3 regions of the Halalkalibacterium halodurans genome follow, and region 2 is predicted to be linked to each of the others. Evidence: riboswitches for the same ligand, from Rfam matches in the RefSeq annotation. Region 2 holds a riboswitch; each other region holds the start of a gene.

Region 1 (5,063 bases), 1.2 Mb from region 2:
CGTTACGATAATGACCTGTTGCAAAAACAACATGTGGTGCTTTTTTCGTCTCACCGATCATAGGATACCCGTCCTGTGTGGCAGGTCGCAGCCCAGCCCACGTATGAAAAGGGGTAAGCTCGTTTAAAAACGGAAAGATATGACCATTCCAATTCGTCAGTCGTTTAATCCCTTGTTCTGTTACCGTTGTATTATAGCCAGCGATGTCTTCTGAGGCGCCGTTAACGACCGTTCCATTTCCTTTAGGTACGATATAGCCTTGACTTGTGTACACAATATGACGAACATCGCCAGCGGGAACTTCATAGGCGCAAATTTGCCCACGAATGGGATATACAGGAACACGCAGAGAAAAAGTTTCCTCGTGCTCAGAAGCCCACGCCCCTGCACAAACAATCAGACGATCTCCTGCCCATTGCTTTCCTGAAGGCCCTCGGAGAACTTGGTGTTCCATCCACGCCTCTATCGAAATATGTCCTACCTCGTCTTCAATGGTCACTCCTAGCTTACGGCAGCCGATTTCTAACGCTTTGACGTAATCAGGAGCAAACAAATGACTTTCTTCAGGATAATAGATGGCGCCGATAATCTCATCTGAAATATTCGGTTCAAGCGCACGAATTTGTTGCTGACTTAAGATCTCAGACTCAACCCCGAACGTTCCTTGCCAATGCTGTCTTGATTCAAGTTCAAGAAAATCAGCTTCATGATAAACACAATGAAGGCTACCTGATTGAACATATTCAAAAGACTTGCCAGATATCTCCTTCACCGCTTGCTGCCAATCGGGATACATCTTTAAGCTTTCGTGAGCCAAATGAAAAAAGTCATTAGGGTCTTCACCAATTTCAGAAAATGGGGCGAGCATACCCGCTGCAGCTCCAGACGCTTGTCCCCCGCATAAGCCTTGCTCAAGCACGGTGACTTGATGCCCTCGCACTTTCAGTTCAAAGGCAACCGCTAGACCGATTACGCCACCGCCTAATACAATCACATGCTCCTTCACCTAGAACCACACCTTCATTTTGAAATGAATGTCTCAAGTCCGCTGCTCGCTGTGGCGTACCGTTTTTTAGGAATCCGCCCCGCTAAATAAGAAAGTCGCCCTGCTTCGATCGCATGCTTCATCGCCAGCGCCATTTTCACAGGATCTTTTGCCTTGGCGACAGGTGTGTTCATGAGCACGCCATCGGCGCCAAGCTCCATCGCTTGAACGACATCTTGTGCGGAACCGAGACCCGCATCAACAATGATTGGAACGTTGGCTTCCTCCACAATTAAACCAAGGTTGTACGGATTTAAAATGCCGAGTCCAGTTCCAATCGGAGCACCTCCTGGCATAACCGCTGCAGCTCCTGCTTCTTCAAGCCGTTTGCAAAGCACAGGATCATCTGATGTATATGGTAAAACTGTAAAGCCTTCATTCGCTAACGTTTCGGTCGCCCGTAACGTTTCTACAGGGTCTGGTAAAAGGGTTCGCTCGTTTACGCTAATTTCTACCTTGATCCAATCACTTAGACCCGATGCCCTAGCCAGACGAGCAATGCGAATCGCTTCTTCAGCATTTTTTGCTCCAGAAGTATTCGGCAAGTACGTAAACGTTTTTCCCTCTAGATGCTGTAAAATTGCGTCTTCTCCCGGTGCCTGCAAGTTTACACGACGAATGGCAAATGTCAGCACCTCTGCTTCCGACACTCGAATCACTTCATTTTGAACGAAAGGATTCGGGTAGCGGCCCGTTCCTAAAAAGAAGCGGGAGGTTAACGTCTTTCCGCTAATTGAAAGTGGTAGATCCTTCATCATCATCATCCTCCTCCAACGAAGTGAACGAGTTCAATCCGTTGTCCTTCCGTTAGTTCAAAATGAGTCCAATGCTCCCGATCAATAATTTCCCCATCGACCTCTGTCACTACGAGCTGGTCGTCCAATTCATAATGGCTAACGAGTTCCGCTAACGTATTCGCTTTAATTGTTGCAACTTCACCATTCACAATTACATTCATGACCCAATCCCTCGCTGCTCTAGAATAGTGCTAAATACTTCACATGTCCCTTTTACGTCCTCTGCCCCGACAATTTCACTAATCATGCAAATGCGTGTAGCTCCAGCGTCCAACACTTGTTCCACATTATGCAATTTGATCCCACCAATCGCCACAAAAGGAATCGAGATCTCATGAGCAACTTGCTGAATATAAGCGGTCGTAACAGGGTCCACTACATCCTCTTTACTCTTCGTTTCAAAGATGGGACCTACCCCTATATAATCAGCGCCTCCCTTTTCGGCTTCCCGTGCTTCTTCGATTTTATGAGTAGAAATTCCGATTATTTTATCACGGCCCATAATTTTGCGCGCTTCTGAAAGAGGCAAATCGTCCTGTCCGAGATGGATACCGTCTGCATCTACGGCAAGTGCTACATCGATATGGTCATTAATGATCAACGGAATGTCATATTTTTTGGCTAATGCTTGAAGGACTCTCGCTTTTTCAAGCACTTCCCGTTTGTGACTTTTCTTATCGCGCAACTGAATGATATCTACCCCACCAAGGATCGCTTCTTCCATTACAGCTTGTAACGAGCGACCGGGGTGAAATTCTTCCCCCGTTATCGCGTATAGCCGAAAATCTCTCATTTTGCTTCTCCTCTCTCTTTTCTCTGTTTTGTATATACAATAAAAAAAGCCAGCCATCCATAAGGATGCCGGCTACCCATGATGATCGTCACGTGCAGTCGACTTCCCTACGCTGGCATGATCCAGATCAGGTATGAGGGTAAAAGGAACACACCTTTTTCTCAGTCCACTTAAGCAGACACCCCTAGTCTCCTGTGCAATTATTCATTCTCTTTTTATTATGACATATTCTGATCTCGTTGCAAAGATGGTTACTCAATGAGGGAGTTACTCTCTCCAGTCAGAAGATCCATCACTGTTTCTAAACGCGGGCCAAACAATGCCCTCTGCCCCGTTGGCGACAAACGAAACGGAACGTGTTCATCTGACTCAAATAGAACGGTTTCCTCACCGTGATCAACATCAAAGGCGATAAAGGAAAACCCTCCATCATATTCAAAATAATCTCCCGTTCGATTAGGTTTATAAGCATAAAACAGCCGTTTGTTTAAATCAAAATCATAAAACGGGATCCACCACTGCTCGGAATATGTACGTAGAATTGGCACACTCCACTCCGCAAGCTGTTCGGAACCGTTCCAAAATTGATAGGTCGTCACTTCTGCCCCTTGCTCTGGACGCTCAATGATAAGCGTTACATGATCGCCAAAACCAAGGGTCGCAATCGCTTCCTCATGCAACAAAACAACCTCTTCTGTTTCAAGGTCAAAGGTGTAAAGCGGAGCATAGTATCCTTCGCTATCTCCATTCCAATCAAGATAAACAATCGTACGCTCATCTAACCATTGAACGAATGATTGGTCCAAGTCAAGCATCTCTACTTGTTTGTCGCTAGTATCGATGAGATAAAGGTCCTGCTCCCAGTCTGGCAGATAGGCAACCGCTATAAGTTTATCTTCTTCATATGGACTCCAAAAAATTGAAAAATCTTCGCCAAAGTCTTCAAGCTTCATGAGCAGTTCCCCTTGGCTATCAATGATCGAAACAGGGGCATCACCAGCTTGCGTCACCGTTTGAATCGCAAATTGGCTGTGCGTGCTATTGGCGGTAACTTTAATCACAGCGTCGTCAGATGAAAACAAAGATTTTTTTTCTCCTGTCAACAGGTTATAAATATAAACAAGGGAATTCTCTCCTTCATCTGTTATGTACAGAATACTGTCAGAATCATACCACTCAGCTATATCAATGTACTGTGCTTCAGTACCGGCAATTGGCGTTATGGAAGGCTGTTCCTGCCCAGTTGGTAACGGATCTTCTTCTTGTTCTGGCAATGTATCTCGTTCGGGCTCGTCTGCTTGAGGAAAGCAACCAGCGATGAAAAGCAAACATACGGATAGGAGAACCGCGCGGTATTTCACGTTAATCTCCTTTCTACTAGTATGGTTTATAATAGTCTCGATAATAGTATAACGATTTTTCAGACAAAAAAGTTTCAGATTCTGAACATTTTCTTTACAATTTTTTAACTGTTAGTGAAACGTGCTTTTAGTATATCCGTTACTCGATGATCAAACCAACCATTATTCATTTTCAGAAATTCGACTTGCTTTCAAACCCTTCTTCCTTACAAAACTGGCTTGCTACCAATCCTTAACGGGGAAACAATCGTTTTTCTATTACCCTGCTGACCTTTCTTAAAAGCGCAAAAAGACCTGTGATCGCCCGTACGTTCACAGATCTTAGAGATACTAATTTTTTAACATTTGTCTTATTAATTCCCGATTCCGTTCTTTAAACACATGATTGTGTGATGAAACCATTGCTGACTGATGGGCTTCTGGCTCAATCCATTGCTTTGCTTGGTTGACTGCATTCGCTGCATCTTGAAAGGCTCCGGCGATTAAGTGTAGCTTTCCTTCATGATTTAGAACATCCCCTGCTGCGTAGATGCCCCCTACAGATGTAGCACTTGTTGGGGTTCCGGCAATATAATAATCATCGATCCGATCAAGAGTTACTTCGCTTTGATCAAGCAACGACTTATCCCGTTCATATCCATGGTTAATAATCACTTCATCAACTGCTAAATTAGTCACTTCACCCGTTTGATGATCAGTAAGCTCAACCTGTTCAATTACTTCTTTCTTGTCTCTGGCGATCAGCTTGGTAATTGTCGTATGGAAAAGGCAAGTAGCGGAACTGCTTAGAAGTTGTGAAATCTGTGCTTCATGACCATTCAACGCCTCTTTTCGATAAGTTAAATAAACTTTTTTTGCGATTGGCTCTAGTTCGTTCGCCCAGTCGATGGCCGAATTACCCCCTCCAGAAATGATGACTGTTTTATCTTTAAATCGCATCAACGACTTAACCGTATAGTGTAAATTCGTCACTTCAAATCGTTCGGCCCCTTCTAGCTCGATTTTTTGCGGCTTTAAGATTCCACCACCCACGGCAATTATCACGGTTTTTGTTAAATGCGCTCGTC
Region 2 (5,063 bases):
AGATCGTCTCTAGCTTGGCTTTTTCTTTTGAAGATAGCCCTTTTGCCTCCTCATCTAGCATTTGAATTAACCAATCGGCGAGCTCTTTGAATTCATCAGAAGCATAAAGCTTGATCCATTCGCCATAAAAAGGATGATCAGAAGCACCAGGGATGCCTTTGAGTTTGACCCCAATTTCGTAATAGCTCCATGTGCATGGAAGAACCGCAGCGATTAAGTCAAGCAACGAGCCGCGCTGTGCTACATTAAGCATGTAGCTCGTATAAGCGAGGGTTGTCGCGGCTGGTTCAGTTGCCTCCAGTTCCTCTGCCGAAATGCCGAGTCGTTTTGCATACGCTCGGTGCAAATCCATTTCAACATTTAACGTTGCGTGGAGAAGCTTGGAGAACGTTGACATTGTTTGTAGGTCGTTTCCTTTCAATGTCCCAAGGGCGAAAAGGCGCGCGTAATCGATCAAATACAAATAGTCTTGCTTCATGAAAAATTGAAATTTCGACTTCTCTAGTGTGCCGTCACCAATCCCTTGAACAAATGGATGGTTGTAACCAGCCTTCCAAATAGGCTGAGCTTTTTCATACAAACTGGCTGCAAAAGACATACGAATACCTCCTTATTATTTTCACTATAAGTATGAAAGTGATTAAAGATTAAGCAATACGAGCGCTTCAGTCATTAAGACTTGGCGTAAGCTAGTTTTTCTCATAAGTAAAGAAAGGATCACCAGAGACTCGCACCAAGCGCCAAAAGCGGGTACCTTCCCGAGGGGGCATTCTCGTACTTCCTCTCTCCGATCTTTAGGTCCAGTCCCTACGCTTTTCTAAGATGGCACCATTCATAGATGAACGTCAGCAATGTTTTCGTATATTGAACTAGTTCAGCAATTTCTAGCTCTTCATTGACACTATGGGCATCTTCAAGTTTCCCAGGCCCAAAGAGCAAGGTCGGAATGCCCGCTTCAGCCAACCATCCTCCGTCGGTTACGGTCTGTGACATGCTCGTTTTTACCTCTTCACCTGTTAAATGGTAATGAATTTTTTTTAGTAGTTGCACAGCGTCACTTTGTTCATCAATTTGAAAGGCAGGGAAAATCTCTCCTTTGTCTTCTATCATGGAAGTACCGCCCCATGAGAAGGATGGCGGGTGCTCCCTCATCCAAGGATCTGCTTTGGCTACGTGCAAAAGATGCTCTTCGACTTCACGGACGATCTCTTCATAGGATTCATGCGGGTAGTAGTGGATAGTAATCCATAGTTTGCATTCATCGGCGATAAACGCAGGGTGACGGCCGCCTTCGATAAAGGCAGGGTTAATGGTGTTCATCCCTGGCGGAAAACCTGGGCTCGATTTGGTAACGGCCCAATGACGCTCAAGCTCTTGTAGGCCTTGAATGAGCTTCATCATTTTTTCAATGGCGCTCGCGCCAAATTCTCCTCCACCAGCATGGATCAAATTCCGTCTTGTTCCGTCGTGAAAGGTAACAGGACTTTTAACCGTAATCCAGCCTGTGATCACACCACCTTGGCCTTGAATTTCGCAATGGCTCGTATCGCTGACGATGGCAAGATCAGCTGTGTACCCTCTTTCACAACAACTTTTTGTCCCCGCCTCGCCAACCTCTTCACCGACGACAGATTGAAAGATCAGGTCTCCTGGAAGCTGAATATTGAACGCATGTAGCGTTTTCATCGCAAATAAACAAGCGGCAAGACCACCTTTCATATCTGCCACTCCACGACCACGAATCACTCCTTGGTTAACGGTTGCTTCAAACGGCGGTGTTTTCCACTCTTCCGATTCATCGACGGCGGCCACGTCGATATGACCGTTTAAAATCAGGCTTCGATATGATTCGCTATATGTACCTTTTAAGATTGCTACAACGTTAGGATCGTTTGGATAAACGTCCCACATGTCTACATTACAGCCAAGCTTCTCACAATACGTACGGATATACTGTTGGGCGTCAGCCGTATTTCTTGCTGGAGGGCTTGGGGTTGGATAGGCGACAAGCGTTTGAACGAGGGCAAGTAGCTCCTCCTTGTTTTTGTCGACATGAGCTAGTAACTCTTCGATAACCGACAGCTTAAACACCTCCTAGATTCATTGAACGGACAAAATAAAAAGCCACTGTCTAAAAAAGAAGTGGCTTGTAATCATCGTTCAATTTCAATCAGTTCCATAAATGAACAGTAATGACGATGGCCACTTCCCTTCGCTAGTATTACCTAGATCAGGTGAATGAGGGTTAAGATGCTAAAAAACATCTCTCTCAGCGGTTTGCACCCCTAGTGGATTCCTATGAAGTTACATTTAGGTTAGCATAATTCGAGCAGATTTGACAATCATTTTTCATTGTGTCGAAAGAAAGTTCAAAAATGTTAGAAAAAAGTGGTTGTCATCGCAATCAATCTGTTATATTATAAAGTCATAAATCAAATACTGTATTATTACAGTTGTTGTCAGGTAATCCTGACGAAAAATGAAAAAAGGGGAGAGTATGATGAGTGGATGGCAAGAAACAGCGGAAAAATTAGAGATGTCTTGGAGCAATGACGTGCGGTGGCAAGGAGTGGAGCGTCCATATAGCGGAGAGGAGGTAGTCAAACTACGAGGCTCGCTTAAAATCGAGTATACCCTTGCAAAGACTGGGGCGGAAAAACTATGGAAGCTACTCCACGAAGAGGATTACGTGAATGCCCTCGGTGCGATGACTGGGGGACAGGCGATCCAACAAGTAAAGGCGGGTTTGAAAGCGGTTTATTTAAGTGGATGGCAAGTAGCAGCAGACGCCAATCTAGCAGGACATATGTATCCAGACCAAAGCTTATATCCTGCCAATAGCGTTCCAAGTGTCGTAAAGCGGATCAATCAAGCACTTCAGCGAGCTGATCAAATTCAACACCTTGAAGGGGAAGGAGAAGTGGATTATTTCGCGCCAATCGTAGCTGATGCGGAAGCTGGCTTTGGTGGTCAATTAAACGTCTTTGAGCTCATGAAAGCGATGATTGAAGCAGGAGCTTCTGGGGTTCACTTTGAGGATCAACTCGCTTCCGAAAAGAAGTGTGGTCATTTAGGCGGAAAAGTTCTCATCCCGACGCAGACGGCAATCCGCAATTTAGTATCAGCAAGACTAGCAGCAGATGTTATGGGAGTGCCGACGATTTTGGTCGCCCGGACCGATGCAGATGCAGCTGATTTAATTACGAGTGATATTGATCCAGCAGACCAACGTTTTATTACGGGAGAACGAACGCCGGAAGGGTTTTATCGGACGAATGCAGGTATTGAGCAAGCGATTGCTAGAGGCTTAGCGTACGCTCCATATGCGGACCTCATTTGGTGTGAAACATCAAAGCCTTCGTTAGAGGAAGCGAAGCAATTTGCCGACGCGATTCATGAGAAATTCCCTGGAAAACTACTTGCCTACAATTGTTCGCCTTCATTTAACTGGGAGGCAAATCTAGATCGGGCGACAATCGAAACATTTCAACAAGAGCTCGGTAAGATGGGGTATAAGTTCCAATTTGTCACGCTTGCAGGCTTTCATGCACTGAACCATAGCATGTTTGAGCTTGCATATGGCTATAAACAACGGGGGATGGGCGCTTATTCTGAACTTCAGCAAGCCGAATTTGCCAGTGAAGTAAAAGGTTATACTGCAACGAGACATCAACGTGAAGTGGGAACCGGTTATTTTGATCAAGTGGCACAAACAATCACAGGGGGAACATCATCAACGACTGCACTTACTGGTTCGACCGAGGAAGCGCAATTTCAAAAATAAGGGAAATCAGCCACTACATTTTTTTGTAGTGGCTGTTATAATACAAGATTATTATTGATAGTTTGATATAAAACAAAAAGCTCGTTATTTCCGAAGCATCGGAAGAGAGGTGGCTAATTTTTCGTAAAACGTGAAATTTTTTTCATAGACGAGAGAATGTTCAGTTACAGGAAGAATGGAATTGGTCATCGGGACACTATTTTTAATGGCTGCTAGGGAAGGAACTTCTCCTAAAGCATATAAGCTATACCACGCCGCTCCCCATGCTGCGCTTTGGTGGCTTTTTGGCAACAGTAGTTCTTGATTAAACATGTCGGCCGCTATTTGAAGCCAAAACCTTGAACGTGAAAAACCACCATTGGCAAACAAGCGGGTCGGTCTACCGCTCATTTCTTTCAGCGTTTGCCCGACATGATAGAGACTAAAGATCGTCCCCTCTAATGCAGCGCGAATCATGTCTGGTTGATGATGTGACATTCCTAATCCGACAAAACTTGCCCGGGCCGCTCCGTCCCAAATAGGGGCACGTTCTCCATTTAAGTATGGTAGAAACAGAACGCCATTCGCCCCAGCTGGTGATTGTTCGGCAAGCCGAAGCAGCGAATCATAGCTCGGTGTGAAACTAGCATTTTTCTCAAGCCCATTTATCGCAAATAGCTTCTGTAGCCAATGTAATACGATACCGCCATTGTTTGTCGCCCCGCCTGAAACAAAAAGATGGTCATCGACACGATAACAGAACGTGCGTTGATGCTCGTCGACCATTGGACGGTAGGACAGTTGACGAATGGCGCCGCTCGTTCCAATCGTAATCACGGTATCCCCTTCCCCAGTAGCGCCAACTCCTAAGTTAGCAAGTGGACCGTCAGTGGCTCCCACAACAAAAGGAGTGGAAGGAAGAAGGCCAAGTTCATCTGCAAGTGCAGCACTCATACCATAAAGGGTGTACGTTGGTGGAACAGGCTTACCGAACTGTTCAGAGGAAAGCTGTAAAAGCTGTAAAGCCTCCACGTCCCACACGCATGCGTCGATGTCGAACATCCCATAGGAAGAGGCTGTTGCATAATCGACTACATGCTCGTCAAACCATAAAAGGCACAAATATTCTTTAATGGAGGCGAAGGAGGAAGCCTCTATAAAAGGCGGGTATTTCTTCTGTTTCATCCATGTTAATTTGCAAAAAGGTGTCATCGGATGAAAGGGGGTTCCCGTTCGTTTCATGAATTGAGAACTGAGTGACAATCTTAATTGTGCTGCTTGCTCGCTGCTCCTTGTATCC
Region 3 (5,063 bases), 1.9 Mb from region 2:
CCAGCTCATCAAATTCCTTCTATTTTAGGGGTTGATGGCGTTCATGCTGTCTATCCAAATATAGAATATGAGGTAGAGACTGACTTTGACGAAATTGTCATTGAAAAGGATGCCTACAGCCCTGAGATGTTAGACAGCGCTCCCTTCATCGGCGCCAATGATGCGTGGGAAGCTGGTTATACAGGTGAAGGCATTACCGTAGCCATTCTTGATACAGGTGTTGATTACACACATCCTGATTTAGTCCACGCTTTTGGTGATTACAAAGGTTGGGATTTTATCGACAACAACGATGATCCACAAGAAACATCACCAGGTGATCCGCGTGGTGCAGAAACGACACATGGCACACACGTTGCTGGAACTGTAGCCGCCAACGGTCTGATCAAAGGGGTTGCCCCTGATGCAAACCTACTAGCATATCGTGTGCTAGGACCGGGTGGGCGTGGATCAACCGCTGGGGTAATCGCCGGAATTGAGCGTGCTGTTCAAGATGGCGCAGATATTATGAATCTATCATTAGGAAATACATTAAATGATCCTGACTTCGCGACAAGCATTGCCCTCGATTGGGCGATGGCCGAAGGAGTTGTAGCGGTTACGTCGAACGGAAATAGTGGTCCGAACAACTGGACAGTAGGGTCTCCTGGTACGTCCCGCGACGCCATTTCTGTCGGTGCCACTCGCTTGCCTTATAATAAGTACAAAGCGAGTGTGTTTACATCAGATGGAATCGATTATCCGAGTGCGGATATTATGGGCTTCCCGTCAGATGAGGAACTACTTGAACTCGATGGCGAGGCGTATGAATATGCTTTTGCAGGCCTAGGCAAACCGGGTGATTTTGAAGGTGTGGACGTTGAAGGAAAAATTGCCTTAATCGTTCGCGGAGAAATACCATTTGTCGAAAAAGCAGAAAATGCAAAAGCAGCGGGCGCAGTGGGCGCGATTATTTATAACAACGTTGCAGGAGTTCAGCCAACTGTTCCTGGACTGGCGATCCCAACGATTATGCTATCAAATGAAGACGGATTAAAGATGAGAAACGAGCTTGAAAATGGTCAGAATACCGTGACGTTCTCCATCGAGTTTGATAAACTCGTCGGCGAAACTGTTGCCGATTTCTCCTCACGTGGACCTGTGATGCATACGTGGATGATTAAGCCTGACGTTTCTGCACCAGGGGTTGCGATTGTGAGTACGATTCCAACGCACCAGCCTGATGATCCGTACGGTTACGGCTCACGTCAAGGGACGAGCATGGCCTCTCCTCACGTAGCAGGTGCAGCAGCGCTTCTCCTTGAAGCTCACCCAAACTGGGGTGTTGACCACGTGAAAGCAGCACTTATGAATACAGCTGAAAACCTTGTAGACGAAAACGGCAACCGTTACCCGCACAACACACAGGGGGCCGGAAGCATCCGTATCGTTGATGCAATTGAAGCTGAAACCCTTGTCACACCTGGTAGCCATTCGTTTGGTACGTTCACGAAAGAACGCGGAAAACAAGTGGAACGGCAGCATTTCACGATTCATAACTTATCGAACAAACGAAAAACGTATCAATTCGACGTTCAATTCGCTGGAAACCCAGACGGGATTAAAGTGAAAACGAGTAAAAACCTTCGCGTACAACCAGGAAAAACACAGAAGATTAACTTTAATGTACAAGTCGACGCGCGGAAATTAGATCCTGGTTATTACGAAGGTACGATCATCGTATCTGATGGATCGCAAACAGTAGAGGTGCCAACGATCCTCTTTGTATCAGAGCCAGATTATCCTCGGGTTACAACGTTTGATTTAGACATTGATGAAAATGGTGTATTGTTTGGAAGCGCCTATTTGCCAAACGGTGCAGAGGAGTTTGGTCTTTGGATTTACACGCGCGATACGCTAGAGTACGTCACATCGGCTGCTGTCGTGCAGAACATCGGCAAAGGCTATCATGACGTCACATGGGATACGACGGAGCTTGCTCCCGGCCGCTATTATGTGTTTGCCTATGCGGAACGACTCGGGAAAACCGACTTTGTCCTAGGGGATGAAATCGTAGTAAAATAACCTGTAACGAAGAAAAAGAGCTTGGGCTTTACACCCCGAGCTCTTTTTTCGGTTGAAACATTTGTGAATATTTTTTCCCAAAAAGGGCAAGAACGATGATGCTGATTAACGCCTCAGGCAGCACGTATGAGATGTTGTACACAAATGAATAGAGGGCTACAGGCGTTCCTTCTGGAGCATACTCCCCAAACCAAACGATGCCTGACGTAAAATGACATAAAAACCGGAGAAATGAGGCAAATAACACACCGCCGATCATCGCCGCATAAAAACGTTTCCCTTCAAATGAACCTTTTACGGCAAAAAGGCTAGCCAAGCCGATCGTTAAAAATGGTAGCGGATAGTCGAGGACAAGTTGAACAGGATGGACGACGTAGCCGCCAATTAATTTGAGCAAGCCGACAATCAATCCCGTCACAATCCCCGCTTTCCAGCCACGCCGGAAGGCCATAACAACGATCGGCAGCATCACGAGTGAAATCGACCCACCATACGCCCAAAAGACGCCAATTTTTACGAAGCTGAGCACGAACGCTAAACCACTCATGATAGCGATCTCGATTAAAATAAGTAACCTTGATGAAGCCATGAAAAAACATCTCCTTCCTACCCACAAGGAGATGCCGCATTGACTGATTATCGTAAACTAGTTTTCACGAAATGCGCCACTTCCCTTCGCTAGTATGAACTAGATCAGGTTCCAAGAGTTGAGGATTCGCCTCTCTCAGTCTTTCGACACCCCTAGTGGTTATACATGTTTTATTTTCTCATTTATCCTAGCATAAGTTGAGTCGGAATGGTATTGTTTTTTCTTTCCTTGTCGACGTCTCCAACCATTTGAAATGAAAAGGAGCTGCATCAAAAGTCTATCTTTTGATGCAGCTTTTCTGATTTGTTCTAAATCGCGACTTGGCGGACGCTTTCCGCGGGCAACGCTCCAGCTTCCTCGAGAACCCCACTCTCGGCGATCTTCCGCTGTTGCTTTTCCCGCAGGAGTCGCCGCCTGTCGCTCGTTCGACCCCATTTAACGCGCGAAAGAACATACAAAAAAAGTCGACCGATTGTTTAAAATGAAGGTACCACTACCAAAATTCAAACGAAAGAAGGCGATTTTTTGTGTAGCCAAGCGGCTACTTATTAGCCGTATACCATGAATCCACTCGTGCTTCCTATGGATTTTTCCGATCTCAGTCCAGAGAACCATGTGGCACGTGTGGTGAATGTCATGTATCGAACAGTACCCAAAATCAGCGGAAAGTCTCTTTTAAACGATACACCAAGTGGATCGATCCGTAAGGTTATACATGGGATTTTAGATGATATGAGTGTGAATCATGTGAAGAATGCCGTTCAAGCTGGAGTGTACCAAGGCCCAGGGAAATCGACAGGTCACTACAACCCAGTGTACGAGGAACTGAAAGCGAAGAAGGCAGAACGCTCCACCAAAAAAAAGATGTGGAGAGGGGATTTGGTCATGTCAAACAAAACTCTCCGCTTCCGAAGGCTGCATCTTCGCGGTAAAGAAAACGTGCACATCGAGCTCAGGCTTGTGGCCCTTACTGCACAACATAAAGAAACGAGCGACGGTGGATCTTCGCTCGAATAATCAACGAAAACACATCAACACAAAAATCGGGAGAACCGCATCAAATGGTTCTCCCGATTTTATGTTTTAAGGTGCTTTTGGGACAGCAGCTTTTTACTTAAAGCTTCGCGTCTTTTTTCCAGAATCCGAGTAAGAGCGCGGTAACGATTGAACCAGCGATAATGGCTACAAGATAGAGAAGTGGATTGTTGACGATGTTACCAATAAAAATGACGAAGGCTCCGCCGTGTGGCGCTGATAAAGTTACATTAAAGAGAGCGGTCAAGCCTCCAGCGAACGCCGAACCGACGATGATGGACGGGATGACACGTCCTGGGTCAGCGGCTGCAAATGGAATCGCCCCTTCAGTAATGAACGATGCACCGAGAATGTAGTTTGTTTTCCCTGCTTCACGCTCTTGTTTCGTGAATTTCTTCTTGAATAATGTTGTCGCAAGGGCAATCCCTAACGGTGGCACCATTCCACCTGCCATAACAGCTGCATGTGGACCGAAGTTTCCGGCGTCAATCATCGCAATTCCAAACGTGAAGGCCGCTTTGTTGATTGGTCCACCCATATCAACTGCCATCATACCACCTATGATAATTCCGAGAATCACCATGTTAGCTGTTCCCATTGAGCCGAGCCAATCTTGAAGACCAGTGTTAAAGGCAGCTAGAGGCCCAACAATGACAAGCATGATCATACCAGTAATAAAAATATTAAAGACCGGGTAGAACAAGATCGTTTTAATTCCATCAAGTGTTTGCGGAAGGTTAGCCAATACTTTTTTCACACCGAGAGCAACATAACCTGCTAAGAAACCGGCAATCAACCCACCTAAGAATCCAGCTTCACCTGTTGACGCAATCAATCCACCGATCATACCTGCGGCAAATCCAGGACGATCCGCAATACTCATGGCGATGAAAGCCGCAAGAACTGGAATCATAAGACCGAACGCATTTCCGCCACCGATCGTCATTAACATTTCCGCAAATGGATGGTAGGATGGATCACTCGGATCAAATGCTTTGATCCCGAACATAAAGGAAATCGCAATTAAAATACCACCACCAACAACGAACGGAAGCATGTTGGAAACACCGTTCATTAAGTGTTTGTAAAACCCGAGCTTCGGACGTCCTCCACCTGCAGAACCGTCTTCTCCACTTGCTTGAGCTCCGCCTTCATAGACAGGCGCTTTCCCTGCTAACGCTTGGTCAATTAATTCTTTTGGCCTACGAATACCGTCGGTGACAGGAACTTGGATCACAGGCTTACCGTGGAAGCGATCCATCTCCACCTTCGTATCCGCCGCAACGATAATCGCTTTTGCTGCGCTAATTTCCTCATCTGTGAGACGATTCTTTACACCACCTGAGCCGTTTGTTTCTACTTTGATCGATACCCC

The links. A riboswitch is a leader RNA that binds a small molecule or an ion and turns the genes downstream of it on or off. The one in region 2 is predicted to bind thiamine pyrophosphate.
Region 1: linked by a shared signal. The riboswitch ahead of thiE (thiamine phosphate synthase) and the one ahead of FED51_RS13545 (acetylornithine deacetylase) in region 2 are both predicted to bind thiamine pyrophosphate.
Region 3: linked by a shared signal. The riboswitch ahead of thiT (energy-coupled thiamine transporter ThiT) and the one ahead of FED51_RS13545 (acetylornithine deacetylase) in region 2 are both predicted to bind thiamine pyrophosphate.

Annotation. Positions count from the first base shown of each region.
Region 1 covers NZ_CP040441.1:1,600,767-1,605,829, reverse strand. Annotated here, with positions in the region: gene thiO (glycine oxidase ThiO) at 1-1,006, opposite strand, end outside; gene FED51_RS07865 (thiazole synthase) at 1,021-1,800, opposite strand; gene thiS (sulfur carrier protein ThiS) at 1,806-2,003, opposite strand; gene thiE (thiamine phosphate synthase) at 2,000-2,635, opposite strand; TPP riboswitch at 2,723-2,831, opposite strand; gene FED51_RS07850 (YqgU-like beta propeller domain-containing protein) at 2,887-3,996, opposite strand; gene FED51_RS07845 (NAD(P)/FAD-dependent oxidoreductase) at 4,327-5,063, opposite strand, start outside.
Region 2 covers NZ_CP040441.1:2,797,718-2,802,780, reverse strand. Annotated here, with positions in the region: gene tenA (thiaminase II) at 1-598, opposite strand, end outside; gene FED51_RS13545 (acetylornithine deacetylase) at 808-2,091, opposite strand; TPP riboswitch at 2,191-2,297, opposite strand; gene aceA (isocitrate lyase) at 2,501-3,784, shown strand; gene FED51_RS13535 (gluconokinase) at 3,869-5,063, opposite strand, start outside.
Region 3 covers NZ_CP040441.1:911,027-916,089, reverse strand. Annotated here, with positions in the region: gene FED51_RS04425 (S8 family serine peptidase) at 1-2,064, shown strand, start outside; gene thiT (energy-coupled thiamine transporter ThiT) at 2,093-2,653, opposite strand; TPP riboswitch at 2,718-2,817, opposite strand; partial or broken gene FED51_RS04415 (transposase) at 3,310-3,814, shown strand; gene FED51_RS04410 (PTS fructose transporter subunit IIABC) at 3,768-5,063, opposite strand, start outside.